Regions from separate parts of the Quadrisphaera setariae genome, predicted to be linked through region 1. Evidence: riboswitches for the same ligand, from Rfam matches in the RefSeq annotation. Region 1 holds a riboswitch; each other region holds the start of a gene.
The links. A riboswitch is a leader RNA that binds a small molecule or an ion and turns the genes downstream of it on or off. The one in region 1 is predicted to bind S-adenosylmethionine.
Positions count from the first base shown of each region.

Region 2: it holds a riboswitch for S-adenosylmethionine, as region 1 does, so the genes downstream of both, FMM08_RS21100 (bifunctional o-acetylhomoserine/o-acetylserine sulfhydrylase) here and FMM08_RS11735 (MetQ/NlpA family ABC transporter substrate-binding protein) in region 1, are expected to answer to the same signal.
Region 3: it holds a riboswitch for S-adenosylmethionine, as region 1 does, so the genes downstream of both, FMM08_RS17100 (MFS transporter) here and FMM08_RS11735 (MetQ/NlpA family ABC transporter substrate-binding protein) in region 1, are expected to answer to the same signal.
Region 4: it holds a riboswitch for S-adenosylmethionine, as region 1 does, so the genes downstream of both, FMM08_RS04840 (methionine ABC transporter ATP-binding protein) here and FMM08_RS11735 (MetQ/NlpA family ABC transporter substrate-binding protein) in region 1, are expected to answer to the same signal.

Region 1 is NZ_VKAC01000006.1:234,085-241,661, forward strand. Features, by position in the region: gene FMM08_RS11715 (aminotransferase class I/II-fold pyridoxal phosphate-dependent enzyme) at 1-49, opposite strand, end outside; gene FMM08_RS11720 (helix-turn-helix transcriptional regulator) at 261-2,984, shown strand; gene FMM08_RS11725 (response regulator transcription factor) at 2,993-3,373, opposite strand; gene FMM08_RS11730 (hypothetical protein) at 3,472-4,266, shown strand; SAM riboswitch class IV at 4,364-4,474, shown strand; gene FMM08_RS11735 (MetQ/NlpA family ABC transporter substrate-binding protein) at 4,588-5,577, shown strand; gene FMM08_RS11740 (methionine ABC transporter ATP-binding protein) at 5,580-6,656, shown strand; gene FMM08_RS11745 (methionine ABC transporter permease) at 6,658-7,326, shown strand; gene FMM08_RS11750 (ATP-binding protein) at 7,426-7,577, shown strand, end outside.
Region 2 is NZ_VKAC01000017.1:7,945-15,521, reverse strand. Features, by position in the region: gene metX (homoserine O-acetyltransferase MetX) at 1-829, opposite strand, end outside; gene FMM08_RS21100 (bifunctional o-acetylhomoserine/o-acetylserine sulfhydrylase) at 826-2,139, opposite strand; SAM riboswitch class IV at 2,199-2,314, opposite strand; gene FMM08_RS21095 (DUF4192 domain-containing protein) at 2,386-3,588, opposite strand; gene FMM08_RS21090 (YkvA family protein) at 3,737-4,162, opposite strand; gene FMM08_RS21085 (hypothetical protein) at 4,159-4,899, opposite strand; gene FMM08_RS21080 (NUDIX domain-containing protein) at 4,904-5,617, opposite strand; gene pyrG (CTP synthase) at 5,614-7,260, opposite strand; gene recN (DNA repair protein RecN) at 7,400-7,577, opposite strand, start outside.
Region 3 is NZ_VKAC01000011.1:9,772-17,348, forward strand. Features, by position in the region: gene glnA (type I glutamate--ammonia ligase) at 1-1,334, shown strand, start outside; gene FMM08_RS17090 (hypothetical protein) at 1,434-2,219, opposite strand; gene FMM08_RS17095 (CPBP family intramembrane glutamic endopeptidase) at 2,403-3,191, shown strand; SAM riboswitch class IV at 3,225-3,334, shown strand; gene FMM08_RS17100 (MFS transporter) at 3,392-4,756, shown strand; gene FMM08_RS17105 (LacI family DNA-binding transcriptional regulator) at 4,789-5,799, opposite strand; gene FMM08_RS17110 (MFS transporter) at 5,957-7,258, shown strand; gene FMM08_RS17115 (sugar phosphate isomerase/epimerase family protein) at 7,277-7,577, shown strand, end outside.
Region 4 is NZ_VKAC01000002.1:342,950-350,526, reverse strand. Features, by position in the region: gene glgC (glucose-1-phosphate adenylyltransferase) at 1-359, shown strand, start outside; gene FMM08_RS04855 (NAD(P)/FAD-dependent oxidoreductase) at 467-1,651, shown strand; gene FMM08_RS04850 (pentapeptide repeat-containing protein) at 1,641-2,312, shown strand; gene FMM08_RS04845 (maleylpyruvate isomerase N-terminal domain-containing protein) at 2,452-3,195, opposite strand; SAM riboswitch class IV at 3,331-3,442, shown strand; gene FMM08_RS04840 (methionine ABC transporter ATP-binding protein) at 3,749-4,792, shown strand; gene FMM08_RS04835 (methionine ABC transporter permease) at 4,789-5,616, shown strand; gene FMM08_RS04830 (MetQ/NlpA family ABC transporter substrate-binding protein) at 5,603-6,520, shown strand; gene FMM08_RS04825 (LLM class F420-dependent oxidoreductase) at 6,711-7,511, shown strand.

The DNA.
Region 1 (7,577 bases):
CGTGGTGGCCCTGGGCGCGCAGCTGGGCCGCCCGGGCGGCGAAGGCCATGGCGTGGAAGGGCTCGACGGCGAGGGCGCGGCTCGAGGGGCTGGGCGGTGCGAGCGGTGCGGCCACCCGGGCAGGCTGCCACGTCCGCCGCGCACGGAGCAGCGGGCGCGGCCGCTGGTGCTCGGGGATGGCCGGGGCCGGGCTCTGCGACCGGTCTCTCCGGCCGGGATCGGGGGCCGGTGCCGAACAGATCTTCTAGTACGTTCAGTGAATGCTTCTAGGAAGACAATCGCAGAAGCAGACCCTGGTCACTGCGCTCTCCCGCGGCTCTGCCGGGCGAGGCGGCTCCATCCTGCTCACCGGGTCACCCGGCAGCGGGTTCACCGCGCTGCTCGACGAGGTGGTGGCGGCAGCGCACGGCCTGGGGGACCCCCTGGTGCTCACGACCACGGGGGTCGAGGACGAGGCGGGCATGCCCTACGCGCTCCTCCACCAGGTGATCTGCCCCCTCCTGGCCGAGCTCGGCGACGACCTCGACCTGACTCGCCGGGAGTCGCTCGAGGCCGTCGTGGGCGCTCGTGCGCCGCAGGAGGGCGCGGTGCCCGTGGCCCTGGCCGCCCTGGGGGCGCTGGAGCTGCTCGCCCGCCGGCGCCCGGTGCTCGTCGTCGTCGACGACGCGCACCTGGCGGACCCGGACTCCGCCAGCGTCCTCCGCTTCCTGGGCAGGCGGCTCTCGCGGACGGCCGCCTGCCTCCTGGTCGTGCACCCCGAGCCGGTCGTCGGTGCTCCGTCGGCGGCGTCCGCCGAGGCCGCCAGGACCGGCGCTGACGCGGTGGTGGTCCTGGAGCCCCTCGGCGCGAGGGACGCCCGGGCCTGGGCGGACCGGGAGCAGCCGTGGCTCGACCCGGTGCAGCGCGACACGGTCCTGCACCTCGCGGCCGGCCGCCCCCGCCGGCTCGCTGACCTCCTGCACCTGGTGGACCGGGAAGCGGTCGCCTCCGCGCCGGACGGCGGGATCCGCACCGCGCTGCGCGGGTCGGTGCTGCCCGCCGTGGCCGCCGCGCGCCGGGATCTGGAGGCCGTCGACCACCGGACCCGCCGAGCGCTGGTGGCCCTGGGCCTCCTCGACGACCCCGCGGGTGCGTGGCTGGTGGCCCGCGTCGCCGGCGGCGAGGGCGCCGGGCCGGGTGTCCACGCGCCGGCTGCGGCGGACCCCCTGACGGCGGTCCTGGCCGCCGTCGAAGCAGACCCCCTGCTCGTCACGGAGCTGCGCACCGCCTGGTCCCAGCACCTGGAGGAGGCCGCCGCGGCCGCGCTGGCAGGCGGTCCCGCCGCGACCCGCCTGCGGGCCGAGGCCCTGCGGCAGCGAGCGCTGGCCGACCCGGCGGGCGCGCCCGCTCTGGCCGCACCCCTGGAGGACGCCGCACGCGCGCTGTGCGCGGTGGACGCCGCGCGCAGCAGCGAGCTCTTCGCCCTGGCCGCCGAGCACCACCGCGAGGTGCCGGCCCGCGCCGCAGCTGCGAGCCGTGCAGCCGAGCTCGCGCTCGCGTGCGGGCGTCACGACCGGGCCCGGCTGCTCGCGGAGCGCGCCGCCGCGCTCACGGACGGTGCCGGTGCGGCGGCGGCTGCGGTGACCTCGCGCTGGAGCGCACTGACGGCGCTCGCCCGCGGTGACCGCGACGCCGCGGCCCTCCACCTCGAGCATCACCTCGGTCGGCAGGTGGGCGCACCGGGCGTCGATCAGGAGCTGCTGGCCACCGCTGCAGCGCTCGTGATGGTGGCCGGGCGGCGCACCGGCGGATGCCGCGCGCTGGAAGCCGCCGCATCGGCGACGCCCGCGCTCGCCGGCCCGCTGCGCTCCCTGGCGCGCCTGGCGCTCCCCTGGCACCTCGCCGTGCCGGACGAGCAGCGGCACTCCCTCGACGACGCGCTCGCCGCGCTGGCCGGGGCCGGCCTCCCGGTGCTCCGACTCGCGGCCGACGCCGGCCGGCTCCTGGGCCGCAGCGACGAGGTCGCCGCTGCGTGCCGGTCCTCGCTGCCCGCGTGGCCCACCACCGGTCCGGCCGCCGTGGACGTGCACCTGGCGCTGGCCGCGTGCGCACTGGACACCGGGGACCTGACCGAGGTGCGCGCCCACGTGCAGGACGCTCGCGCCGCACTGCGCCACGCGCCGCAGGCGGAGGCCGCGGTCCTGCAGGCGGAGCAGCTCGTCGCCTGCCTGGGCAGCACCCGGGTGCCGGACGCGGCGTGGGAGGACGCCAGCGACCTGCCGCCCACCACCGAGCGGGCCGGCGCGGTCTGGTGCCGCGCCCACCGCCACCGCCTGCGTGGAGACCTGGCGTCCGCTGCCGCTGAGCTGCTGCCGCTGTGGCCCGCCGACGAGGCTCCCGCTGACGCCGGCGCCCTCCTCAACGCCCTCCCGACCGTCCACGCCCTGAGCGGCTCCGGCGCTGCGCCCGAGGTGCTCGAGCGCACCGTCCGGCAGGTCACCGCCTGGGCGGAGGGCAGCGGCGCCCCGCTGGCGGTCTCGACCGCGCTGGTGTGCCGCGCCGTGCTCGTGCAGGACCCCCACGCGCAGCAGCAGCTGCTCCGGGAGGCCGTCGAGCGGGGCGGGGACGGCCCGGCCGGAGCGGCCCCGCGCCTGGCGCTCGGCATGCTCCTGCGCAGAGCGCGCCAGGCTGTGGCGGCGCGTGAGCCGCTCGGCGCCGCGCTGCGGGTCTTCGAGCGGCACGGGCTGGCGGCCTTCGCCGAGCTGGCCCGCCGGGAGCTCGACGCCACCGCGCCGCTGCGCCCGGCGCGGCCCATGGGCTCCTCGGTGCTGACCGGCCAGGAGCGCACTGTCGCGACGCTGGCCGCCGAGGGCCTGTCCAACGCCGGTATCGCGCAGAGCCTCGGCATCAGCGCGCGCACCGTGGCCCACCACCTGCAGCACGTCTACGCCAAGCTGGGCGTGTCCGGGCGCCAGGAGCTCGGGCCCCGGCTGGAGGAGCGGTGAGCCGCGCCTCAGCCGAGGTCGCCGGCCTCGCGGGCCCGGGAGGCGGCCTCTCCGCTGCTGCGGACGCCGTACTTGCGGCGCGCTGCCGCCAGGTGCTGCACCACGGTCCCCGGCGCCACGCCGAGCGCCTCGGCGATGCCCGCCGTCGACGACCCCCGCTCCACCAGGAGCAGCACGTCGCGTTCGCGAGGGGTCAGCACCACCTGCACCTCGCGGGACCTCTGGGCGTCGTCCTCGAGCCGCTGCAGCTCCTCCTCGGACAGCAGCACGGCCCGGGAGCCGCTGCTGGTGCAGAAGACCACGCGCACCTCGCCGTCCGCCACGGCGTCGAGCAGCTGGAGCCAGTGGTGGGCGGAGGCGGTGACCTCCTGCCTCGGGTGAGCGGGCATGGGGACGTCCTGTCCGGCGCGTCGGCGGAGGTGCGGGCAGGGTGGCCACCCTACGCGGCGCGTGCCCTCAGGGCCCGTCTCGCGCGCCGCGTCGGCCGGTGGGAGGCACCGGCGTGGTGACCACCGGGCCGGGTGAGCGGGGTGGAGGGGACGGTCTGCACGACCCCCGGCCCCGCGGCAGGGCCGCTCGGGCGGCCCGCGCGCTGCGCGCGGCGGCGCCGAAGGGGCGGCCCCCGCACGACCTCGTCGACCGCCTCGCGGTGGTCGTGACGCAGGCGCTGGGGGTCCAGGGCGCCAGCGTCAGCGCCCTCTTCGCGCCCGGGATGTCCGTGCCGGTGGGCGTCAGCGACCCCCTGGCGGCCCGCGCCGAACAGCTCCAGTTCACCGCGGGGGAGGGCCCCTGCTGGGAGGCCTACCTCACCGGCACGACCGTCGTCGCCGACCTGGCCGACGCGGCTGCGTCGCAGCGCCGATGGCCCGCCTACGCGCGTGCCCTCCGGCACGAGACCGGGTACCAGCTGGTGGTGGCCCTGCCCGTCACGCTCGCGTCGGGCCTGGTCGTCGCCCTCAGCACCTACGAGGCGGACCGCTCGGGCGGCGCCTGGTGGCTGGACGCCGTGCGCGTGGGGTCCGCACTGGGCGAGGTGCTGGACGAGGCGTCCCCGCCGGCCTCGGAGGGCGGGGCCGTGTGGCTCGACTCCTCCACCACCGCCCGGCGCAGCACGGTGTGGACGGCGGAGGCGGTGCTCATCGACAACGCGCCCTTCCTCGACCACGACCGCGCCCTCGACGCCCTGCGCACCTACAGCCTGAGCGAGGGCACGACCGTCGACGACACGGCCGCCGCCCTCGTCGAGGGCCGCCTCACCACGCGCGAGGTCCTCGGCCGCTGACGCGCCGCCCTGGGGGCCGGGGTGGTCATCACGAACCGGTCACGGTGGCCGGTCTGGGTTTGACGCTGGCTGGACGCGGTTCGTACCGTCCTCCTCAGGTCACGAGTGACAGCGCGAAGCCCTGGCTGGCTGTCCGGCAACCCTCCTCCGCGGCGGGGTGCTCCAGGTGACGACCCGGCCGTGCGACCCCGCACGGCAAGAGCGGACCACCTCCGAGGAGACGCCATGACGCCGCCTTCGCTGCGCCGAGGCGCCTGAACGGTGCCACTCCGCCGCGCCCGCCCGCGGCACCCACCTCACGCACGACCCCCCAGGAGAGCCATGTCCAGCACCGATCCCAGCGCCAGCCCCGTCCTGCCCCCCAAGCCGAAGCGCAAGACCCCGGTGGCCGCGATCGCCGTGGCCGCGGTGGTGCTCCTCGCGGTGGTCGGGGTCGGCGCGTGGGTGCTGGGCAGCCGCAGCGGGGGCGGCGACGACACCGCCGCCAGCAGCACCGCCTCCAGCCAGGGCTACCGGTCCGAGGTGAAGATCGGCGTCGCCGACAGCTCGCTGCCCTACTGGAAGACCTACACCGAGCTCGCCAAGAGCCAGCTGGGCGTCACGGTCGACCTCGTCAACTTCTCCGACTACAGCCTGCCCAACCCGGCGCTGAGCCAGGGCGAGGTCGACCTCAACCAGTTCCAGCACATCCAGTACCTGGCCAACTACGACGCCACCGCGAACGACACGATCCAGCCCATCGGCTCGACCGCCGTCTACCCGCTGCCGCTGTACTCGACCACCGTCAAGGACGTCGCGTCGCTGCCCGCTGACGCCGTGGTCGCCATCCCCAACGACGCCATCAACGAGGCCCGTGCGCTCCTGCTGCTGCAGCAGGCCGGGCTGGTGCAGCTGAAGGGCGGCGGGACGGCGTTCTCGAAGACCGCCGACATCACCAGCTCGAAGGTGAAGGTCACCCCGGTCGCGGCCGACCAGACCGCCGGCGCCCTGCAGAGCGGCTCCGCCGTGGCCGCCGTGGTCAACAACAACTTCGCCACCAAGGCCGGGCTCACCGAGCAGCAGATCATCGTCGCCGACGACCCGGCCGCGGCTGCCGCCGCGCCCTACGTCAACATCTTCGCCGCCCGCAAGGCCGACGTCGGTGACAAGACCTACCTCGCCCTCGCGAAGCTCTGGCACGACCCGGCGGTGCAGGCGGTCTTCACGAAGGACTACCCCAGCGCCGTCGTCGTGGACCGCCCGGCCGCCGACCTGCAGGCCGACCTCGCGAAGGTCGAGCAGGACGCGAAGGCCGCGAAGGCCGCCGGCTGACCGTGGCGGCCACGTCCCCCGCGTCGCCAGCACCCGCGGGCCCGCGGCGCACCGGTGACGTCCTCGTCGAGCTCGAGGACGTCACCAAGCGCTTCGAGCGCGGCGGCTCCACCGTCACCGCGGTCGACGGCGTCAGCCTGTCCGTCGCCCGCGGTGAGGTGCTCGCCGTCATCGGCTACTCCGGTGCCGGCAAGTCCACGCTGGTCCGGCTCGTCAACGCCCTCGAGCAGCCCACCTCGGGCAGCGTCCGGGTGGCGGGCCAGGACCTCACCCGCCTCGGTGAGAAGGAGCTGCGCGCCGCCCGGGCGGGCATCGGGATGATCTTCCAGCAGTTCAACCTGCTGAGCTCGCGCACCGTGGCCGGCAACGTCGCGTACCCGCTGAAGGTGGCCGGGGTCGGGAAGGCCGAGCGCGAGAAGCGCACCGCCGAGCTCCTCGACTTCGTCGGGCTCCTGGACCGCGCGCACGCGCATCCCGAGCAGCTCTCCGGCGGGCAGAAGCAGCGCGTGGGCATCGCGCGGGCGCTGGCCACCAACCCGCCGCTGCTCCTGGCCGACGAGGCCACCAGCGCCCTCGACCCGGAGACCACCGAGGAGGTGCTCACCCTGCTGCGGCGGGTGAACACCGAGCTGGGCGTGACCGTCGTGCTCATCACGCACGAGATGGAGGCCGTGCGCCGCGTGGCCGACCGGGTGGCCGTCATGGAGGGCGGCCGCGTGGTGGAGGTGGGGGACGTCTACGACGTCTTCACCGCCCCCCAGACGCCGGCCGCGCAGCGCTTCGTGCGCTCCGCCACCCACGACCGGCCCTCCCCCGAGGCCCTCGCGCGGCTGCGCGAGCACCACCCCGGCCGCCTCGTGACCGTGCGCATCACCGACCGCCCGCGCCTCCAGCAGGTGGTCGACGGCGCCTTCCGCGACGCCGGCGTGAGCGCCGAGCTGGTCTACGGCGGGGTCGGCGAGGTGCGCGAGCGCCGCGCCGGCTCCCTCACCTACGAGCTGACCGGTGACGACGCCGCGGTGCAGCGGGCCCTGGCCGGCCTGCGCGCCGCCGACGTCGTCGTCGACGAGGAGGACTGAGGTGGACTTCTTCGCGGGCTTCCTCGACAGCACCGACGTCTACGTCAGGGCGATCGGGCAGACGCTGCTCATCGTCAGCGTCGCCATGGTCGTGTCGGGGGTCGTCGGGCTGGTGCTCGGGGTGGCGCTCTACGCCACCCGTCCGGGCAACCTGTTCAGCAACCGCCTGGTCTTCGGCGTCATCGGGCTGCTGGTCAACATCATCAGGCCCATCCCGTTCGTCATCTTCCTGCTGGCCGTGGGCCCCCTGCAGCGGCTCGTCATCGGCACGACGCTGGGCACGAACGCGGTGACCTTCGCGATCGCGCTGGCCGCGGGCTTCGCGGTCGCCCGCATCGTCGAGCAGTCCCTCGTGGGCGTGGACCCGGGCGTCGTGGAGGCGGCGCGGTCCATGGGCGCCTCGCGCAGCGCGATCCTCTTCGGGGTCGTCGTCCGCGAGGGCCTCGGGCCGCTGGTGCTGGGCTACACGTTCATCTTCGTGGGGATCGTCGACATGTCGGCGCAGGCCGGCCTGGTCGGCGGCGGCGGTCTCGGCGACTACGCCATCCAGTACGGCTCGCAGCAGTACGACTGGGGCGTCGTCTACGCCGCGCTGGTGGCGATCGTCGCGATCGTCGTCATCGGCCAGTTCCTCGGCAACCGGCTGGCGCGCGCCGTCATGCGGCGCTGAGAGCACGCGCCTCCCGCGAGCGTCGCCTACCCTCTGATGCGGCCGCCCGAGCACGCTGACGGCCCGCCTCGAGAGCGGAGACCTGTGGACGGGCGAGCGGTGTCCACTCAAGACCTGCCGGCGGTGCGGAGCGCCCTGGCCACCACGACGTACCCGCCGGAGGTGGCCTCGGTGCGGGCTGCCCGGCGCTTCGTGGTGGCGGTCCTGTCCTCCAGCGGGCTCGCGCCGCTCGCCGACGACGCCGGCCTGGT
Region 2 (7,577 bases), on a different contig from region 1:
GCTCCCCCGGCTGGGCTGACCGCCCGAAGCGCGCGTCGAGCTCGGCCGCGGACCGGTAGGTCGTGTGGGCGACCATGCGCGCCAGCCCGAGCCCGCGGTGCGGGCCCTGCCCCGGGGCGGCGTCGTGGTAGTCGCCGCCGCTCCAGCCCGGGTCGGAGCGCACCGCTGCCAGCTGCGGGGCGCACCAGGCGATCTGGTCCGCGGTCGCCCGGGCCGTGGTGGCCACGGCGAGCAGCCGCTCCACGCGCTCGGGGTGGGTGACCGCGTGCTCGACGGCCCGCATCCCCCCCATGGACCCGCCGACCACGGCGGCCCAGCGCCGCACGCCCAGGACGTCGGCCAGGGCCGCCTCGGCGGCCACCTGGTCGCGGATGGTGACGTAGGGGAAGCGGCTCCCCCACGGGCGTCCGTCGGGGGCGGTGGACGAGGGGCCGGTGCTCCCCTGGCAGCCCCCGAGCACGTTGGGGGCGACGACGAACCAGCGGTCGGTGTCGATGGCGAGCCCGGGGCCCACCAGCTCCGACCACCAGCCCGGCGTGGGGTGCCCTGGCCCCGCCCCACCGACGACGTGGCTGTCAGCGGTCAGGGCGTGGCAGATGAGCACCGCGTTGTCCCGGGCCGCGCTCAGGCGGCCCCAGGTCTCGTAGGCGAGCCGCACCGCGGGCAAGGACCCTCCGCCCTCCAGCGCCAGGGGGCCGAGGTCGGCGAACAGGCGGTCGCCGACCGGGTCGCCCTCGCGCCAGCCGCCGGAGACCGGGAGCTGCTGCTCCCGGGTCCCCGGGCCGGCTGCCGGAGGTTGCTGGCCCTGCCCGCGGGCGGCGGCGCTCATGCGCCCTTCGCGGCGGTGAAGCCGGCCTCGAGGTCGGCCAGGACGTCCTCGACGCCCTCCAGGCCCACCGCCAGGCGCACGAGGCCCGGGGTGACCCCCGCGGCCCGCTGCTGCTGCTCGTCGAGCTGGCTGTGGGTGGTCGAGGCCGGGTGGATGACGAGGCTGCGCACGTCGCCGATGTTGGCGACGTGGCTGTGCAGGCTCAGGCCCGACACGAACCGGCGACCGGCCTCGGCGCCGCCGTCGATCTCGAAGGCCACCACGGCGCCGACGCCGCGCGGCAGCAGGCGCTGCGCGCGCTCGTACCAGGGGCTGGAGGGCAGTCCGGCGTAGGAGACCGAGAGCACCTCGGGGCGCTGCTCGAGCCACTGCGCCACCCGCGTGGCGTTGGCCACGTGCCGCTCGATGCGCAGGCTCAGCGTCTCCAGGCCCTGGGCGATGAGGAAGCTGTTGAAGGGGGCCACGGAGGCGCCGATGTCGCGCAGCAGCTGCACGCGCGCCTTGAGGATGTAGGACAGGTTGGCGCCCAGGGGGCTGCCCACGCCCAGGTCACGGGCGTACACGAGGCCGTCGTAGCTGTCGTCGGGCGTGGTGAACCCGCGGAACCTGTCGCCCTGCCCGTAGTCGAAGCGCCCGCCGTCCACGATGATCCCCGCGATGGCCGTGCCGTGGCCGCCGAGGTACTTCGTGGCCGAGTGCACGACGACGTCCGCCCCGTGCTCGAGCGGTCGGAGCAGGTAGGGGGTGGCGACGGTGTTGTCCACCACCAGCGGCACGCCCACCTCGTGGGCCACCGCCGAGACGCCCTCGACGTCGAGCACGTGCGAGCGCGGGTTGGAGACCGTCTCCGCGAAGAACGCCCGGGTCGCCGGGGTGGCCGCGGCGCGCCACGCGTCGAGGTCGTCGGGGTCCTCGACGAAGGTCACGTGCACGCCGAACTTGGGCAGCGTGCGCCGCAGGAGGTTGTACGTGCCGCCGTAGAGGGAGGCGCTGGCCACGACGTGGTCACCGGCCTCGGCGACGTTGAGCAGCGCGAGCGTCTCGGCCGCCTGGCCGGAGGCGACGGCGAGGGCGCCCACACCCCCCTCGAGGGCGTTGACGCGCTGCTCCACCACGTCGGTGGTGGGGTTCATGATCCGCGTGTAGATGTTGCCGAACTTCTTCAGCGCGAACAGGTCCGCGGCGTCCGCGGCATCGTCGAAGACGTATGACGTGGTGGAGTAGATCGGCAGCGCCCTCGCGCCCGTGGCGCTGTCAGCCGACTGCCCGGCGTGGATCTGCTTCGTCTCGAAGGACCAACCGTCGTTCACAGGAGACTCCCCTGACCTCAGGGCCAGGGCGCGACGAGCCGACGGCCCGTCGGGCCCGTGGCCCGCGCTTGCCGCTTCCCCGGACGGGGAGCGGCCAGGTCATCACCCGGGGCACCCCACCGCGGGCGGGGGTTGCCGGCCAGCGAGCCGGGGCTTGTCGCTGGCGCTCATGACCTGCTCGGAGGATAGGCAGCGCTGCAGCGGCACTCCACCTCGTCTCAGCATCTGGACGCCTCCGCCACCCCTTCAGCGGTGTCCGGGGCCACCGGCCCCGGTGGCCCGCTCTCGGCCCGGCGGCGGCATCCCGATGCTCACCGCCTGCAGGACGAGGGCCGAGAGCGAGTGCTCGGGGTCGAGCTCCAGAGCGGCCTCGGCCCACACGCCCGCCGCTGGCGCCGCCCCCGTGCACCACGCGACGTAGGCGGCGCAGCCCGTCGCGGCGGCCCGCCAGCGCAGCGGCGCTCGGCGTGCGAGCTGCTGGAGCACCGCGAGAGCGGCTCCGGGGTCGACGAGGGGCGTGCCGGACCGGGCCAGCTCGGGCAGGGCCTGCGGCACCGCGGCAGCGAGCAGGTGGTCGCGCAGCGGGAGCCTGGTGAGGCCGTCCAGCAGCAGGGCGGCGTCGGCGGCGTCGAGGCGCAGGACGGCGCCGGGGGCTGCCTCCTCCGCGGCCAGCACGCGGCGCCAGGTGCGGCGGACGTCCGGGGAGGCGGGTCGGCGGCGGCGGTCAAGGCCCGCCAGGGCGCTGGCCACGGCGGCGTCCCCCGCCTCGTCCGGCTCGTGCGGGCCGCCCGGACCTCCCGGACCTCCCGCGCCGCCGGTGCCCGCGGCGGCGACGGCGCGGCGCAGACCTCGTTCCCACCCCTCGCGGTCCGCGGTGACCACGCGCCCGGCGAGGACCGCCTCGGCCGCCACGCGGGTGGAGGCCACGCGGTCCAACGGGAGGCCGTCCCGAGGGCAGCAGGACAGGTCGCAGGAGTAGGAGTAGAGCCGGCCGCGGTGCACCAGCCACGGCTCGGGCTCGATCCCGGCGGCCACCAGCGCCGCGCAGACGCGCTCAGCGCGGTCGGCCCCCGGCAGCCCCAGGAGCCCTCGCGGCCCGGCGGGGTGGGCGTCCTCGTCCTGCGGACCGCGAGGCGGAGGCACCAGCGTGAGCCTCCGGCGGCCCCGCTCCACCGGTGCTCCGCCTGCGTCGGTGACCAGTGCGACGAAGCACCGGCCGGCTCCGTCGGCGAGCAGGTGGTGGACCAGCGAGCCCACCACCTCCGGCTCGTCCGCCGCGGCGACGTCCACCCTGGCGACGAGGCCGGTGCGCCACCGCGGGCCTCTCAGGCCGACCACCAGGAGGCTCTCGCGCGGGCGGAATCCGAGGGTGCTCTCGGCGAGGGCGAGCACCTCGAAGGGGCTGCTGCTCCTGATGACGCTGCGTCCGGGCTGCTGGGCTGGCTCCACGGGTCCACCGTGGCCGGGGGTGCGGTCACCGCGCCGCCCTCGGACGCCTCCTGTGGACGGCTGCCCCGCGGGCTGTGCTGCTCGTCGCCCTGTGGGCGCACGACGAACTGCGCGAGACAGGACGACGGACGCCGAGCGGGAGTCGGCCTCAGCCGACGACGTCCCCGGGGACGACCTCCGGACGACCGCGGCGTCCGCGCCAGCGCGGGCGGGCCTCCGCCGGCGGACGCTGCTGCTCCCAGGCCAGGAACGCCTGCCCTTCGGACAGCAGCGCTCCGGCCAGCCAGGCCAGCACCGCGGCGTCGTCCGCCAGGCCGATCGGGCCGAGCAGCCCCTCGGGGAGCAGGTCCACCGGGGACGCGACGTACGCGGCGGCCCCCGCGATGAGCAGCAGCCGGCCGCGGGAGCAGCCCGTGTAGCGCCCCGCCAGCACGGCGGGCACGAGGCGCGGCAGGCTGGTGATCACCGCCGAGGTGCGCGGGCCACCGCGGACCCGTCCGCGGCGCATCGCCGTCCAAAGGGCCCGGGCGGCGCCCGGTGCGCTGCGCTCCGGTCCGAGCCCGGTCGGGCTCACCGGCCCGCTCCCCCCGTGACCTCACCCGCCCCGCCGCGGCGCAGCGGGAACGCCGCGCGGGCCGCCTTGGCGGTGCGGCGCAGCGAGTACGCGTCGAGCCCGGCACCGAGCAGACCACCGGCCAGTGGCAGACCGCGGCCCAGGCGCGACAGGCTGGAGCGGCCGAGCCGGGAGAGCAGCTGGAAGCCGATGGCCTTGTTGAGCACGGCCAGGCCGGGGCCCGCGAGCTGCTTGCGGGCCAGCCGGGTGACGAGTCCGCCAGGGCCCGCCAGGCCGAACTTGGCCAGCAGCGCCCCGCCGTCCTCGTCAGCCAGCACCAGCAGGACCGCTGAGCGGACCTCCTCGGAGGACAGGTCGTACCCGCGCAGCGCGGCGGTCCCCGCCACGGTGCGGGTGGCGATGACGTAGTAGCCCAGGAGGTTGGCGGGAAGCGCCACCGGGAGGGTGACGAAACCGCCGAGGCCGGTGACGAACCCGCCCACCGCGGCCGACCGGGTGGAGGAGGAGACCAGCGCGTCGATGGCGTCCTCGACGTCGGAGCGCTTGCGCCGGGCGGACTCCGCGGCCTCGGCGGCCGGCGGCAGCGGTCCGGCGCCGTCGATGCCCAGGTCGACCAGGCGGCGCACCAGCTGGGTGGCCGCCTGCGACAGGCGGCCGCGGTCGGCGTCGTCGGACGCGCGCGCGATGGCCTGGTCGGCGGCGGAGTCCTCGGTCTTGGAACGGCGCAGCAGCGGCATGGGGCTAACGGTAGGCCCGGTGCTGGGGCCACGGCGCGTCGAGAGCGCGCAGCTCGGACCAGCCGCGCTCGCGCGCCGTCCACGCCGCCAGGACGCCCGCCACGAGGCTGGGGCTGTTCAGGTCGCCCGCGAGCACGGCGTCGCGCGCGGCCTCCAGCGGCACCCAGGTGGAGACCATCCCCGCCTCCTCGTCGGTGCGCCGGTGCCGCTCGGACTCGGGCACCGGCGAGAGGTCGCGGGCGAGGAAGAGCCGGAACGCCTCGTCGGACCCACCCGGAGACAGGAACCAGTCGAGCAGCACGTAGTACGAGCCGGCGCGCAGGTCGGCCTCCTCGGCCAGCTCCCGGGCCGCCGCCAGGTGCGGCGGCTCCCCCGCCACGTCGAGCAGACCGGCCGGCAGCTCCCACAGCAGGTGCTCGACGGGGTGGCGGTACTGGCGGACGAGGAGGATGCGCTCGTCGTCGTCCAGGGCCAGCACCCCGACCGCGCCGGGGTGGCGCAGCAGCTCGCGCGTCACCGTGCCGGAGCCCAGCGCCCCGCCCTCGACGCCGTCGAGGGTGACGACGTCGCGGACCAGGTCCCACACGTACCCGCGGTGCACCACCTCGCTGGTGCGAGGGGCTGCGGTGACCAGCTCGTCGCGCGGCGCCCCCGAGGCTCCGGCCGTGGCGCTGGCCGGCACGCCGGCGCCACCGCTCACAGCACCCGCTGCGCTCACGCGGTGACCTCGAGCAGCCGCTCGGAGGCCTGGCGCGCCAGCGCCGCGGCCACCAGGCCCTGGAACAGGGGGTGGGCGCGGTCGGGACGGGAGCGGAACTCCGGGTGGGCCTGGGTGCCCACGTAGTACGGGTGCACCTCGCGCGGCAGCTCGACGTACTCGACCAGACCGCGGTCGGGCGAGGTGCCGGAGAAGACCAGACCCGCCTCCTCCAGGCGCCCGCGGTAGGAGTTGTTGACCTCGTAGCGGTGGCGGTGCCGCTCGGAGACCTGCGTGGAGCCGTACGCCTCCGCCACCACGGAGCCCTCGGCGAGCACGGCGGGGTACAGGCCCAGGCGCATGGTGCCGCCGAGGTCGCCGTCGCCGGAGACGATGTGCTCCTGCTCGGCCATGGTGGCGATGACGGGGTCGGACGCACCCGGCTCGAACTCGGTGCTCGACGCGCCCTCGATGCCGGCGACGTTGCGCGCGTGCTCGATGACCATGCACTGCAGGCCCAGGCACAGGCCGAGGGTGGGCACCTGGTTCTCGCGGGCCCACTTCAGCGCGCCCAGCTTGCCCTCGATGCCGCGCACCCCGAACCCGCCCGGCACGCAGACCGCGTCCACCCCGGACAGCTCGCGGCGGGCGCCCTCCGGCGTCGTGCACGTGTCGGAGGCGACCCAGCGCAGCTGGATCCGCGCGTCGCAGGCGATGCCGCCCGCGCGGATGGCCTCGGTGACCGACAGGTAGGCGTCGGGCAGGTCGATGTACTTGCCCACCAGCGCCAGGACCACGGTGTGGGCGGGGCGGTGGACGCGGCGCAGCAGCTCGTCCCAGGCGGTCCAGTCGACGTCGCGGAACGGCAGGTCGAGGCGGCGGACGGCGTAGGCGTCCAGACCCTCGCTGTGCAGCACCTTGGGGATGTCGTAGATGGAGGCGGCGTCCACGGCGTTGACCACGGCGTCCTCGTCGACGTCGCACATCGCGGCGATCTTGCGCTTGACCGACTCCGGCACGGTGCGGTCCGAGCGCAGCACGATCGCGTCGGGCTGGATGCCGATGCTGCGCAGCGAGGCCACCGAGTGCTGGGTGGGCTTGGTCTTCAGCTCGCCGGAGGGGCCGAGGTAGGGGACCAGGGAGACGTGCACGAAGAAGCAGTTGTCGCGCCCGACCCGCTGGCGCACCTGGCGCGCGGCCTCCAGGAAGGGCAGCGACTCGATGTCACCGACGGTGCCGCCGACCTCGGTGATGATGACGTCCGGCGCCGGCTCGCCGTCCGGGCCGGGCTTGGCCTGGGCGCGCATCCGCTCGACGATCTCGTCGGTGATGTGGGGGATCACCTGGACGGTGTGACCGAGGAACTCCCCGCGCCGCTCCTTGGCGATCACCGTGGAGTAGATCTGGCCGGTGGTGACGTTGGCCGCGGCGTCGAGCTCCACGCCGAGGAAGCGCTCGTAGTGGCCGATGTCGAGGTCGGTCTCGGCGCCGTCGTCGGTGACGAAGACCTCGCCGTGCTCGAACGGGTTCATGGTGCCCGGGTCGACGTTGAGGTAGGGGTCGAGCTTCTGCATCGAGACCCGCAGCCCGCGACCACGGAGGAGGTGGCCGAGGCTCGAAGCCGTCAGACCCTTTCCGAGGGAGGAAGCAACTCCCCCGGTCACGAAGATGTGCCGGGTGGTACCCCCGCGCTGACCCTGCGTTCCGCGTTTCGCCACGGGCTGCCAGCCTACCAGCGGCCGCGGACCGCACCGGGCCCGCTGGCCCGGCGTCACGCGCTCGGGCGCATCCGTGCGCCCGCGCTCAGCGCTCCTTCGCGGCTGCGACCAGCAGCTCCTCGGCGTGCGCGCGCGCCGAGCCGGACTCCTCCTGACCGGCCAGCATGCGCGCCAGCTCCACCACCCGCTCCTCGCCGTCCAGCGCCGTCACCCCGCTGACGGTGACCTGCCCGTCCACGGCCTTGGCCACCCGCAGGTGCTGG
Region 3 (7,577 bases), on a different contig from region 1:
TGCAGCACTTCAACGTGCCCGCGGCCACCGTGGACGAGGACTTCTTCACCGAGGGCCAGATGTTCGACGGGTCCTCGATCCGCGGCTTCCAGGCCATCAACGAGTCGGACATGAAGCTGGTGCCGGACCTCGACACCGCCTACGTCGACCCGTTCCGCGTCGAGAAGACGCTGAACATCAACATGCACATCGTCGACCCGATCACGGGCGAGCCGTACAGCCGGGACCCGCGCCAGATCGCCGCGAAGGCCGAGGCGTACCTCAAGAGCACGGGGATCGCCGACACGGCGTTCTTCGCGCCGGAGGCCGAGTTCTACATCTTCGACGACGTGCGCTTCAAGACCTCCCAGCAGGAGGCCTACTACCACATCGACTCCATCGAGGCCGCGTGGAACACCGGTCGCGTGGAGGAGGGCGGCAACCGCGGGTACAAGACGCCCTACAAGGGCGGCTACTTCCCGGTCCCGCCGACCGACCACTACTCCGACCTGCGCGACCAGATGAGCCTGGCGCTCGACGCACAGGGCCTCGGCGTGGAGCGCGCCCACCACGAGGTGGGCACCGCCGGCCAGACCGAGATCAACTACCGGTTCGACACGCTCGCCAAGTCGGCCGACAAGATCATGCTGTTCAAGTACATCATCAAGAACGTGGCGTGGGAGGCCGGCAAGACGGTCACCTTCATGCCGAAGCCGCTCTTCGGTGACAACGGCTCGGGCATGCACGTGCACCAGTCGCTGTGGAAGGACGGCTCGCCGCTCTTCTACGACGAGTCCGGCTACGGCGGTCTGTCCGACATGGCCCGCTGGTACATCGGCGGTCTGCTGCACCACGCTCCGTCGCTGCTGGCCTTCACCAACCCGACGGTGAACAGCTACCACCGCCTGGTCCCGGGCTACGAGGCCCCGGTGAACCTCGTGTACTCGGCGCGCAACCGCTCCGCGTGCGTGCGCATCCCGATCACGGGCTCCAACCCCAAGGCCAAGCGCATCGAGTTCCGCGTGCCGGACCCGTCGTGCAACCCGTACCTGGCGTTCTCCGCGATGCTGCTGGCCGGCATCAACGGCATCCAGAACCGGATCGAGCCGCCGGACCCGGTGGACAAGGACCTGTACGAGCTGCCGCCCGAGGAGCACGACGCCATCGCGCAGGTGCCGGGCTCGCTCGGCGCCGTCCTCGACGCGCTCGAGGAGGACCACACGTACCTCACCGACTCCGGGGTCTTCACCGAGGACCTCATCGAGACCTGGATCGAGTACAAGCGGAAGAACGAGATCGACCCGATCCGCTTCCGGCCGCACCCGCACGAGTTCGAGATGTACTACGACATCTGACCTGCGCGAGCGCATGACCGCGGTCTCCTGACCGCGGAGCCGGGCCCGCACCACCCGCCCCCCCGCCGGGGACGGGTGGTGCGGGCTCGCTGCGTCAGGTCACCCGGGCCCGACGAGACCGCGCAGCGCGTCCAGCGGCTGCAGGGCGGAGGCAGCGCTGAGGGCGCAGACCAGCCCGAAGACGACGACGGCGAGCGCCGCGACCACCACCAGCACCAGCGCCCGTCGGCGCACCGCACGCACCAGCACGGCCGCTGCTGCCGCAGTCAGAGCACCCGCCGCGCACGCCCCGGTCCAGTGGTAGCGGGCCACCTCGTCGACCAGCACGCTGAGCGACGCTGACGGGGCCGCCCCAGGACCTGCCACCACCAGCGCTCGCACCTGCGCGGCCGCTGCTCCGGGGCCCTGGCCCGCCGCGCCCTCCGGCAGGAGCGGGAGCAGCGCCGCCAGCGGAGCTGCGGTGGCCTGGACGTTCAGGACCAGCAGGCCCGCAGCCGCGACGACGGCCACCAGCCCCACCGCCTCCGAGACCGCCCACCACACCGCCGTCCGGCGACCAGCCGCCGATCGGCGGTGCCGCAGTGCAGCGCCGAGCAGGCCGGTGATGGCCACCAGCGCAGCGCAGACCACCACCTTGGTCGCGTGCCACCAGGACCACAGGTCGACCAGCTGCCCGAGAGCGCCGGGCAGCGCGCCGTCTCCGCTGCGGAGGAAGTCGGCGAGGGCGGGAGCGAGCGCCGCTCCCAGAGCGTGCGGATCGCAGGCCGCCACGCACCGGGCGCTGAGCAGGGCGCGCGGTCCGGCGACGAAGGCCACCACGAGCACCGCCGCGACGGTCAGCAGCACCGGCAGCGCCCAGCGGCCTCGCAGGAGGGAGGAGGTCATACCCGTCATCGCACCGCCGGCGGAGAGGGCGCGGCGTCCACCGGAGGTCCCACCGGGCGCCGGGGCCACGCCCCCCGGGGCTGACGGCCGGGCCTGGCAGGGCGCTCCGCACGGTGGACGCGACGGCGGGCGCCACGGCCGCAGCCTGGGCCGGTCCCTGACCGCCGCCCCGGAGGCCGCCCCGTGCTGACCCGCCTGCCTGACCGCGCCGCCGCGCTCGTCTTCGTCGCGGTTGTCCTGCTCACCTCCGCTGCGACCTCGCGGGTCGCGGAGGGCCTGGTCCTGGCGCTGTCGCCCGCCCTGACCGTGCTGGTCATGCTGCTCGTGATCACCCGTGAGGGCTGGACGCGCGAGGGGTGGCGCAGGCTCGGGCTCGGGCGGGCCGGGCTGCGGTGGTGGCCCGCCGCCGTCGCGAGCACCGCCGGGGTCTCCCTGGTCGCCTGCGCCCTCGTGGTGACCCTCGGGTGGGCACGCCTGACGGGACCGACGGACGACGCCGCCGTCGTCCTCGTCAGCCTGCTGGTGACGGGGACGCTGCTGGCGCTGTGCGAGGAGGTCGGCTGGCGCGGCTACCTGCAGCCGCGCCTGGTGACCTGGCTCGGTCGCGGCCGCTCGTTCGCCGTCGTGGGGGTGGTGTGGGTCGCGTGGCACCTGCCGTACGTGCTCCTGACGCCCTGGTACCACGCAGCCGGTGACCGCTGGGTGGTGCTGCCGCTGTTCTCGGCCAGCGTCCTGGCCTTCTCCGCCCTGTTCGGGGTGCTGCGCGAGAGGTCGGGCAGCACGTGGCCAGCGGTGGTCGGGCACGTCGCCCACAACGCCGCCTTCGCCTGGCTCGCCTCGTCGGTGGTGACCGCCACCGACCCCGTCGTCGCCGACGAGTACCTGGCCGGCGACACCGGCCTGTTCGTGCTGGTGGGCACCACGGCAGCGGCGGTCGTCGTCGCCGGGCGCGGCGCGCGGGGCAGCCGTTGACATCGAGATCCACGCCTGGCTAGGTTCCGTCCCGGTCACGAGTTCCAGCACTGAGCCCCGGCTTGCTGGGCGGCAACCCTCCTCGTCGTGGGGTGCCCCGGGTGATGACCTGACCTGCGCCGACGCGCGGGTAAGGACGGGCACCCCCATGACTGCTCCCTCCCTCCGTCGGCGCTTCGGCTACGGCACGGAGGACTCCCATGGCATCTCGGCTCGATCTCACGCGCTGGAGACACACCCACACCCGCATCGCCACCGCCCTGGGCATCGGCTGGATGCTCGACGCCTTCGAGGTGCAGATCATCGGCTCGGTGATCCCGGGCATCCAGTCGGAGTTCGGCCTCGGCGCCGACCAGGCGGTGACCATCAACGTCGTCTGGTTCCTCGGCATCGCCGTGGGCGCGCTCGGCTTCGGGTGGCTGGCCGACCGCGTGGGGCGCAAGCGCCTGTTCGTCGCGACCCTGCTGGTGTACTCGATCGCGGCGGTCGCCAGCGCCGCAGCGCCCACCTACGAGGTGTTCGTGGTGCTGCGGTTCATCACCGCCCTCGGCGTGGGAGGTGAGTACTCGGCCATCACCTCGGCGATCTCCGAGTTCACGCCGGCGCGCAGCCGGGGCCTCAGCAACGGCCTGGTGATGACGTTCTGGGCGCTCGGCGGCATCCTGTCGTCGCTCGTGTCCATCCTGGTCATCTCCACCTTCGGCCTGACCTGGCGCTACACCCTGCTGTTCGGCGTGGTCAGCGCCGTCTACGGGCTCCTGGCACGGCGCCTCGTGCCCGAGTCGCCGCGGTGGCTGGCGTCGCGGGGCCGCCTGGCGGAGGCCGACGCCGTCGTCGTCGAGATCACCGGCCAGACGAGCCCCGACGGCTACGTCCTGCCGCCCTCGCGGGCCCGAGGGCGCGGGGCCCTCACCGAGCTGTGGCAGCACCACCGCAGCAAGCTCTTCTTCGGGATGGCGCTCGACTTCTCCGAGGCCGCGGGCTACTACGGGCTCTTCACCGCGATGAGCGTCTTCGTCTTCTCCTCCGCCTCCGGGGCCGTGCCCATCTCCGACGCCGCGCTGCCCTGGTACTTCCTGGTCGCCAACGTCGGGGCGCTCGCGGGCGGCGTGCTGGTCGCGTGGGCCCTGGACGCCCTGGGCCGCAGGCCCTCGGTGGTCATCAGCTACAGCGGTGCGGCGCTCAGCATGCTCGGGTGCGCGGCGGCGGCCGCGACGGGCTCCCGCGGGCTCGTGCTGGCGGCGTTCACGGTGGCGGCGTTCTTCGCAACCTGCGCGTGGGTGTCGGCGTACCCGACGTTCTCCGAGCAGTTCCCCACGCACCTGCGGGCCACGGGCGTCGGCGCGTCGGTCGGGGTGGGGCGCATGGGCGCCGTCATCGGACAGGTGCTGCTGGCCGAGGTGGCGCTGGTCTTCTCGGTGACCTCGATGTTCGTCCTGCTCGCGGCGTTCTGGCTGATCGGCGCGGCGGCGGGCGTGACGTGGTTCGTCAAGGGCAACGAGGCGCGGGGCGTGACGCTCGGCGACCTCGAGCTCGACCGCGTGCCCGCCACCAGCGGCGCCTGACGGAAGGGCTCCGGCGCCACCTCCGCTCCTCGTCAGGCGGACTCGCGGACGACGAGGGAGATGGCGTCGGAGCGGGGCCGCGGCGGAGGCCCCTCCCCCACCACCGCCTTCAGCACGGCGCTCACGATGTGCTCGACGAGGGCGCCGGCGTCCTGCCGGACCGTGGTCAGCGGCGGAGCGGCGAGGGCGGCCAGCGGCACGTCGTCGACGCCGATGACCGAGAGGTCTCCCGGGGCGGACAGCCCCAGGGCGCGCAGGCCGGCGAGGACGGCGAAGGCGACGTCGTCGTTGTAGGCGCAGACGGCCGTGACCGGCGGTGACTCCGCGAGCCAGGCCTGCACCGCGCTGCGGGCGCTCTCGGCGGTGAGGTCGACCTCGCGGACGGACGGGTCCGCCAGGCCCAGGTCGAGGGCGGCGGTGCGGACGCCGTCGAGGCGGAGGTCGCGGAAGGCCGCGACACGGGGGTCGGCGGGGGCCGCGTAGCCGGTGCGGCGGTGGCCGGTGGCCGCCAGGTGCTGCAGCTGCAGCGCCCCGATGGCGGGGTGGGAGACGGTGAGCACCCCGTCGTCGGCGTTGACGCGGGCCTGGAGGGGGACGCTGACCAGCGGGATCGCGTGCTCGTCCAGCGCGTGCCGGTCGCCGTCGGCGACCCCCTCGAGGCTCACCACGGCCGCCGGGGTGAGCGAGCGCCAGAGGTCGGCGAGCGGGCGTCCGCCGCTCGCCCTGCGGATGAGGAGGGTGAGGTCGCGCTGCTCCAGCCCGTGCGTCAGGCCCTCCACGACCGCGGCCACCGCGGGGCCGATGGGCCAGTCGGGCAGCACGAAGAGCACCACGTCGCTGCGACCGGTGCGCAGCGCGCGAGCCGCGGCGTGCGGCGCGTAGCCCAGCCGCTCGACCGCGGCGCGGACGCGCTGCCGGGTGACCTCGGGGATGGCCTGGCCGGGGGTGTCGTTGAGGACGTAGCTGACGGTGGCCTGAGAGACGCCGGCCTCGTGGGCCACGTCCGTGGCCGTCACGCGGCGCGCGGCGCGGCGGCGGGTCATCCCGACATCCTTCCGCGGCACCGACACCTCCCTGGACGTGAGCACCGTCCTTGACGTGGGCGCACCTCAAACCCTACCGTCCGGTAACTGATACGCATAAGCCCCTGCGCGGGGCCGCACGATCCCCACCCGATGACGCGTGTTGAGGAGCAGCAGCATGACCGCCACGGCAGCACCCGACCCCGGGGCCGACCAGCTCGAACGCCCCGGGAAGGGCTGGTTCTCCGAACCGACCGTGCCGGTGGGCCCGCGGTTCACGACCGCGCTGGTCGCGGCGCAGCTGTTCTTCTTCATCGCGCTGCTCGGCCCGGCCATCGTCGGCATCGCCGTCAAGGTCAACACGATCGTGCCGGAGGCCGGTCGCACCGAGGCCGTCGCCGTCGTCGCGGCCTTCGGCGCGGCCGCCGCCTTCCTGGCCAACGTGGTCTTCGGCCGCCTGTCGGACCGCACCACCTCGCGGTGGGGCCGCCGGCGCCCGTGGATCGTCGGCGGGACCGTCGTCATGACCCTCGCCTTCGCCGTCATGGCGCTCGGCACGGACGTCGCGACCGTCACCGCCGGCTGGTTCCTCGCCCAGGCCGGCGCCAACGCCGCCCTGGCCCCCTTCGTGGCCACGCTGGCCGACCAGGTGCCGCAGCTGCAGCGCGGCACGGTCGCTGCCGTCATCGGCATGGCGCAGAACGTCGGCATCTACGGCGGCACGCTGGTGGCGCAGTTCTTCCAGGGGAACCTGCTGCTGATGTTCGTGGGCCCGGCGCTGCTCGCGGTGATCGCGATGGCCGTCTACGCCGTCGTCCTGCCCGACCAGGTGCTGCCCGCCAAGCCCCCCCGCATGGGCCTGCGGGAGTGGGCGCGCACCTTCTGGGTCAGCCCCCGCAAGCACCCCGACTTCGCCCTGGCCTGGTGGTCGCGCTTCCTCATCACTCTCGCGACCTTCATGTTCACCACGTTCCGGCTCTTCTACATGGAGGACCGCATCGGGCTGGACGCCGGCAGCGCGGTGGCCGCCGTCTCCACGGGCGTGCTCATCTACACCGTGGTGCTGCTCGTGGTGGCCCCGCTCGCAGGCTGGGTCTCCGACCGCACCGGCCGGCGCAAGGCGCTCGTGGCAGGTTCCACCCTCGTCTTCGCCGTGGGCACGGCGATGCTCACCCAGGCCAGCGACGTCAGCCACTTCTACCTCGTCGAGGCGGTGCTCGGGCTGGCCTACGGCATCTACGTCGGCGTGGACCTGGCCCTGGTGGTCGACGTGCTGCCCGACCCCGACGACTCCGGCAAGGACCTCGGCGTCTTCAACATGGCCAACGCCCTGCCCCAGACCCTGGCCCCCGCCCTCGGCGGTGCGCTGCTGGCCGTGGGGAGCGCGACCGGCCAGAACTACGACCTGCTGCTCTGGGTGGCGGTCGCGGCGAGCGTGGTCGGGGCGCTGGTCGTCCTGCCGATCCGGTCGGTGCGCTGACGTGACCAGCACCCAGCGGTGACGGCGCCGGTCTCGGTGGACGTGTCCTGCCTGCTCGGGGACGCCGGAGGCGACCCGGCGGCCGCGGTGCACCGGGCGGTGGCCTCCGGGTTCACCGCGGTGGAGCCGTGGGCCTTCGACCAGCACGTGGACGCCTATCGGACCGCCCTGCGCGCCAGCGGAGCCAGCGCCCCCTCGGGCCGGGCCTCCACCCTCGACGCCGAGCGGCCGGACGACGTGTTCGACGCTGCGCTGGAGCTGGGGATCGGCGTCGTCGTCGACGGGTGCACCGACGCCGGGCGCTGGTCCAGCGCCGAGC
Region 4 (7,577 bases), on a different contig from region 1:
GCCAGCAGCCGCCGCTGCCGCCGGCCAAGTTCGTCCACGGCTGGCAGGGCCGCATCGGGCACGCCATCAACTCGGTGGTGGGTCCGGGATCGGTGGTCTCCGGTGCGCTCGTGGAGGACTCGGTGCTGGCCGCCGGGGTGAACGTGCACTCGTGGGCGTCGGTCGACAGGTCGGTGCTCATGGACGGCGCGAAGGTCGGCCGCCACGCGGTGGTCCGCCGGGCCATCCTCGACAAGAACGTCGAGGTGCCCGAGGGCGCCACCGTCGGTGTGGACCCCGAGCGCGACCGCGCCCGCGGCTTCACGGTGACCGAGTCGGGCATCACCATCGTCGGCAAGCACCAGACGGTGGAGCCCTGAGCCAGCTGACCGCAGCTCTCACGGTCCCCGGCTGGGACGCCGACCCCCGCGTCGCGTCCTGGCCGGGGCTGCCGCCGCTCGACGGTGACGCGGTCGCCGACGCCTGCGTGGTCGGGCTCGGCGGCTCCGGGCTGGCGGCCGTCGAGGAGCTCGTCGAGCGCGGCCTCAGCGTGGTGGGCGTCGACGCCGGCCGCGTGGCCGCCGGTGCCGCGGGCCGCAACGGCGGGCTGCTGCTGGGCGGCACCGCCCCGTCCTTCCACGACGCCGTCCGCGACTGGGGCTCCGAGCCGGCGGCCTGGCTGTACCACCAGACCCTCGCCGAGCTCGACCACCTCCTCGATGTGCTGCCCGACGGCGTGGTCCGCCGCGCCGGCTCGCTGCGGCTGGCCGGCGGGGTGCACGTCGACGACGGCGAACGCGCCCGCGAACTCGCCGACTGCGCCGCGCAGGCCGCTGCCCTGCGCGAGCACAGGATCGCCGTCGAGGAGGTCTCGGGGCCGTACGGCCAGGGCCTGTTCCTGCCTGATGACGCCCAGGCGAACCCCGTGGTCCGCCACCTCGGGGTGCTCGCGCACGTGCAGCGCGCAGCCGGCGAGCAGGGGACCCCGCTCCAGCTGCACGAGCGCACGCACGTGCGGCTGGTCGTGCCCGGCCGTGTCGAGACCGACGACGGCGCGGTGAGCGCTGGCGTGGTCCTGGTGGCCGTGGACGGGCGGCTCGACGTCGTCCTCCCCCAGCTGGGCGGCGACGTGCCCCGCGTGCGCACGGCGCGGCTGCAGATGCTCGCGACCACGCCGCTGGACGGCGACGACGCAGCGCGGGTCCGCGAGCGCGTCCCCTGCGGCGTGTACGAGCGGTGGGGGTACGACTACGCCCAGCTCGACGACGGCCCGGCCGGGCTCCGCCTGCTCGTCGGTGGCGGCCGCGACGCCGACCGGGAAGCGGAGTGGACCACCTCCACCGAGCCGACGCCGGCCGTGCAGGCGCACGTCGAGCGGGTCGCCGAGCGGCTGCTGGGCCGGCGTCTGCACGAGAGGGAGGTGGCGCACCGCTGGGGCGCGTCCGTCGGGTACACCGCGCCGGAGGCCCAGGGGCGGGCGCTGTGCGGACTCGTCGACGACGGTGCTGCCGGTCAGGTGGCCGCGGTCGGCGGCTACTGCGGCACGGGCAACCTCGTGGGCGCCGTCGCGGGGCGCGCCGCCGTGCGGCTGCTCCTTGACGGCGATGAGCCGCCGCCCTGCTTCACCTCCCCCGCCAGCACCTCCGGCGCAGTCGGTGAGCATGGCCAGTAGGCCACCTCGGCGCCGCGCGGGGCCGACGCCGCCGCGCGCGCCCGACGTCGTCCTGCCCGACCTCGACGTCGCCGACCGCTCCGTGCTGCTGTCGGGCCGGTGGGACTGCGCCCTGGTCGACGGCGCGGAGCTGGCGCAGGCGCGGCTGGAGGGGCTGGTCGTGCTGGAGTCGTCCGTGGAGGACGCCGTGCTCGACGGGGCGCTGCTCGCCGGGGCGCGGGTCACGGGCAGCGGGTGGGAGCGCGTGTCGGCGGTCGCGGCCGACGCCGCGCGCACCCAGTGGGCCGATGTGGAGGTGACCGACGCTCGGCTGTCGGCGCTGCGGCTGGTGGGGGCGCGGCTGGACCGGGTGGTGCTGCGGCGCTGCCGGCTCGACGGAGCGGTGCTGCGCGATGCACAGCTCACCGACGTGCTGCTCGACGGGTGCGACCTGCGCGGCGCGGACCTCACGGGTGCCCAGCTGCGGCGCGTCTCGTTCGCGGGCAGCGACCTCACCGATGCCGACCTGGCGGGAGCGCGCTGCGACGACGTCGACCTGCGCGGCGCGACGCTGGAGGACCTGCGCGGGGCCGACGGGCTGCGCGGGTGCACCGTCGACGCGGTGCAGCTGGTGGCCCTGGCCCCGTCGCTGGCCGCTCACGTGGGCCTGCTCACCCTCTGACCTCCTCTCACCACCGGCACTCTCCCGCCGCAGTGCCGGTCAGGCAGCCCCACCACCGGCACTCTCCCGCGCCAGTGCCGGTCTGACGGCCCCACCACTGGCACTCCCCCGCGCCAGTGCCGGTCGACATGTGGGGCGCTCAGGGGGTGAGGGCGCCGGAGAGCAGGTGGTCAGCCGCCTCGCGGCTGCCCGCCAGCGCCAGCCGGCCGGACGCCAGCTCGGCGTCGAGGGTGGTGCGCCCCCACAGCAGGAGCAGCAGCGTGGGCGCGGATCCGGTCAGCTCCGCCACCGGCTCGGCTCCCCTGCCGATCACCGAGCACCCCGAGGCGCTCTCCAGCGCGAGCGCCCCCGGGAGCGCCGGGGTGCGCCCGAGCCGCACCTGCCGCGGGAGCATGACGTCGGCGACCTCCGCCACGCCGTCCGCGGCGACGTCGTCCTCCACCCACGCGGCCGGGTCGGGCGCAGCGCTCAGGCCAGCGGCCGAGAGCGCCGACTCGGCGTCCCAGCGGTGCAGCGCGGTCTCGTGCACCTGGCGCCGCGCCCAGAAGGCCGCGGTCGCGGGCGCCTCCGCGGCGGCGAACGTCCAGCAGGGCGCCGCCGGCGACGTCGAGGCCAGCGCCACCACGAGCTCGTCGGCGCCCTCGGCGAACCACGCGGGAACGGCGTCGTCGTCCTGCGGCCCCGGGAGCTCCTCACCGGGGGCGCCGTCCGGGGCGGTGGCCAGCGCCGCCCGCGCCCACCGGTGCACCCCGCCGGTGTGGCGGGCCAGGTCGGCCACCGTCCACCCCGGACAGCCGGGGACGACGACGGCGAGGGCCTCCGGCCGGAGGGCTGCGGCGAGCCGCCCGGCCTCCCGCTCGACCAGGGCCGCGGCGCGCGTCATCTCCACGCGCGGACGCTAGCGGCCGCAGCGGCGCCCGCGGCAGGCCCTGCCCTGCCAGCGGACGTGGAGATCCCGCCACGCTGCTCGTGACAGAGCGTTGACTCGTGAGCGATCGATCCGCTACGGTCCTGCCCAGGTCATGAGCGCCAGCGCCAAGCCCCGGCTCGCTGGCCGGCAACCCTGCTCGTCATGGGGTGCTCCGGGTGAAGACCAGGCGCGTGCCCACCGGCACGCGCAAGGACGACGACTTCGAGGAGCCGACGTGCACACGCACGCCCGACTGATGTGTCTGACCAGCGACGACTGTCGCTGGCGGCGCGCCTGACCGCAGGTCGCTGACCGCCGGGTCCTCCGGCAGCAGCACCCGCGGCCCCCGCTCGCCCCGACGCCGGGCGTGAGTGCGGGGCCCCTGCACCCGCGCGTCGCACCTCCGCGCGCCGCACCCGCGGCACATCCCTGCTCCCGCTCGCCGTCACTGTGAGTGACCGCCAGTGGGCGATGCCCCCTGCCCTGACCATCCCCCCACCACCCCGGAGGCCACGGTGATCGAGCCGTGATCGAGCTCAGGTCGCTCACGAAGACCTACGGCGAGGGCCAGCACGCCACCACCGTGCTGGACTCCCTCGACCTCACGGTCTCCCCCGGCGAGATCACCGCCGTCGTCGGTCCGTCCGGCGCCGGCAAGTCGACGCTCGCCGCCTGCACCACCCTGCTGGAGCGCCCGACGTCGGGCGCGGTCGTCGTGGGCGGCCGCGACCTCACCGCGCTGTCCGAGAAGGACCTGCGCGAGGCGCGCCGCGGCATCGGCACCGTGTTCCAGGCCGACGGCCTGCTCACCCGCCGCACCGCCGCGCAGAACGTCGAGCTGCCGCTCAAGCACCTCGGCGTGGTCCCCGCGCAGCGCAGGGCGCGCGTCGCCGAGCTGCTCGAGCGCGTGGGCCTGGCGGACAAGGCCCACCGCTACCCGCACGAGCTCTCCGGCGGGCAGCGCCAGCGCGTGGGCATCGCCCGCGCCCTCGCGCTGCGGCCGGGCGTGCTGCTGTCGGACGAGGCGACCTCGGGCCTGGACCCGCAGGCCACCGCGAGCATCGTGGCGCTGCTCAAGGAGCTCCGCGACGACCTGCAGCTGGCCGTCCTGTTCATCACGCACGAGATGGACACCGTCGTGGCGGTGGCCGACACCGTCGCCCGGCTCGACCACGGCCGCATCGTCGAGCACGGCGCCCTCGTCGACCTGCTGCACACCCCGGCGTCCCCGCTCGGCCGGGCGCTGCTGCCGCGCCGCGCCCACGCCGGCACCACCGAGCAGGGCGAACAGCGGTCGGTGTGGGTGGTCAGCCACGCCGGCAACCGCGTCCCCGCCGACTGGCTGGTCCGCGCCTCCCGCACGCTGGGCACCGACCTCGAGCTGCTGGGCGCGTCGCTGAGCACCGTCGCCGGGGTGGCCGTGGGCCACGCCGTCGTCGGGGCACCAGCGCACCTGGACGACGACGACGTCGAGGCCGCCCTCATCGGCCTCGGGCTGCACGCGCAGCGCGAGGAGTCCGACGCCGCAGAGCAGCGCGTCGCCGCGCAGACCCTGGAGGTCGTGGCATGAGCACCGTCCTGCTCTCCCCGGTGCTGGCCGCCACCAGCACCGACCTGACCTGGGCGGAGATCCCCGCCCTCGTGCTGCCGGCCCTCGGCGACACCCTCGTCATGGTCGGGGTGACGATGGCGGTCGTCGTCGTCCTCGGTGTGCCCCTGGGCGTGGCCCTGGACGCCCTCGGCCCCGGCGGCCTGACGCCGCGGCCCGTGCTGCACCGGGTGCTCTCCGCCGTGGTGAGCGTGGGCCGGTCGCTGCCGTTCCTCATCCTCATGGCCGCGCTCGTGCCGTTCACGCGGTTCGTCACCGGCACCAACATCGGCATCCCCGCCGCGGTGGTGCCGATGGCCCTGGCCGGCACGGCGTTCTTCAGCCGCATCGTGGAGAACTCCCTGCGGTCGGTGCCGCCGTCACTGGTCCGGGTGGCCCGCGCCTCCGGCGCCTCACCGCTGCAGGTGCTCACCAGCGTCAAGCTGGCCGAGGCCGTCCCGTCGATCCTCGGCGGCCTGACCATCAACACCATCGCGATGATCGAGTACTCGGCCATCGCAGGCACCATCGGCGCCGGCGGCATCGGCTACGTGGCCGTCACCTACGGGTACCAGCGCTTCGACCACAACGTGATGATCACCACGATCGTCGTGCTGGTCGCCCTCGTCGCCGCCGTCCAGGCGCTCGGCGACGCCGCCGTGCGCGCCACCACCCCCCACTCGCGCCGCCGCCTCCCGCGCCAGCGCCGCGCCGGCACGTCCGGCGCGACGTCCTCGTCGTCGTCCTCCACCGCCCAGACCAGCGCCAGCGCTTCTCCGAAGGAGCTCACCGATGTCCACCACTGAGACCCGTCCCTCCACCGGCGGCACCGAGAGCCACGGCTTCGAGGTCAAGCAGCGCAAGCGGTGGCCGTGGGTCGCCGGTGGGGCGGTGGCCGTGCTGGCCGTCGCGGCCGCCGTGGTGGTCCCCCGCCTCGGCGGCACCGAGACCGCCAACACCACCCCCGGCGCCACGCTCTACGTGGCCACCGCCGAGGGCAACGCCCGCGAGCAGGCGCTCATCGAGTACATCGCGAAGGACGTCGCCCCGGAGCACGGCATCACGATCGCGTTCAAGGCCCTGGCGGACTCGAACACCATCAACCGCGCCGTCAGCGACGGCGAGGTGGCCGGCACCGTCTACCAGCACAAGCTGTGGCTGGGGCAGGTGCTGCAGGCCAACCCCGACTTCAAGGAGGAGGCGGCCACCCCGGTCTTCCGGTGGGGCTTCGGGCTGTGGTCGGACAAGTACAAGACGCCCCAGGAGATCCCCCAGGGCGGCACGGTGTCGCTGTACTCCGACCCCGCCAACGAGGCGCAGGGCCTGTATGTGCTGCAGCAGGCCGGGCTCATCACCCTCAAGGACGGCGTGGACGTCGGCTCCGCGACCGTGGACGACATCGCGTCCAACCCGAAGGACCTGAAGTTCACGCTGCTCGACTTCGGCGCGCAGAGCAGGGCCCTGCCCGACCTCGACGCCGCCGTCGGCTACACCGAGTACTACCTCGCCGCCAAGATCCCGCTGGAGCAGCAGATCTTCGCGCCGACCCCGCCGGACGAGTTCGCGGGGCAGCTGACCATCGGCTCCACCTGGAAGGACTCCGACAACATCAAGAAGCTCGTCGCGACCTTCCAGGACCCGAAGGTGCAGGAGTTCCTCGCGAACGACCCGTCCGTGAAGGGCGTGCTGCTGCCGCTGGACGCCAGCTGACCCCTTCCCTCCTCCCAGCCGGGCGCCCGGTTGCGGTTCCTGGACCCTCCGGAACCGCAACCGGCCGCCCGGCCGCAGTTCCGGAGGGGACCTCCGGGGGCTGCGCCGCGCGGGACTCGTGCCTAGGGTCACGGGTGTGAGCGAGCAGACTCCCGAGCCCACCCCCGTCGACACCGAGGTCGTCAGCGCTCTGCGCGAGCGCTACCCCGTCCGCATCGGCGTCCAGGTCCAGCCGCAGCACTCCGACTACGCCGGCATCCGCCGCACCGTGGCCGCCGTCGAGGAGCTCGGCGTGGACGTCGCGTTCAACTGGGACCACTTCTACCCGCTGTACGGCGAGCCCGACGGCCTGCACTTCGAGTGCTGGAGCCTGCTCGCCGCCTGGGCGGAGGCCACCGAGCGGGTCGAGATCGGCGCGCTGGTGACCTGCAACAGCTATCGCAACCCCGAGCTCCTGGCCGACATGGCCCGCACGGTCGACCACATCTCCGCCAAGGGCGGCGAGGGCCGCCTCATCCTCGGCATCGGCTCCGGCTGGTTCGAGAAGGACTACGACGAGTACGGCTACGAGTTCGGCACCGCCGGCGGCCGCCTGGACCAGCTCGGTGAGGCGCTCCCCCGCATCGAGAGCCGTCTGAGCAAGCTCAACCCGGCGCCCACCCGCCACATCCCCGTGCTCATCGGCGGTGGCGGCGAGAAGAAGACGCTGCGCATGGTCGGCAAGCACGCCGACGCGTGGCACTCCTTCGGCGACGCCGAGACGTTCACCCGCAAGAGCGGGATCCTCGACAGGTGGGCACGCGAGGCCGGCCGCGAGCCGGTGGCCGTCGAGCGCAGCATCGGCGTGGAGGGCACCTCCGACCCGGCCGAGGCCGGCGAGGACCTGCTGGGCCGCGGGGCCACGCTGTTCACCATCGGCGCCGGCGGACCCGACTACGACTTCGGCCGCCTGCGCGACTGGCTCGCCTGGCGCGACGAGAAGAACGCCTGAGCCTCCCCCGTCCGTGATCATGGGCAGTCGGCCGCTGACCAGCGAGGTGGCCGATCGCCCATGACC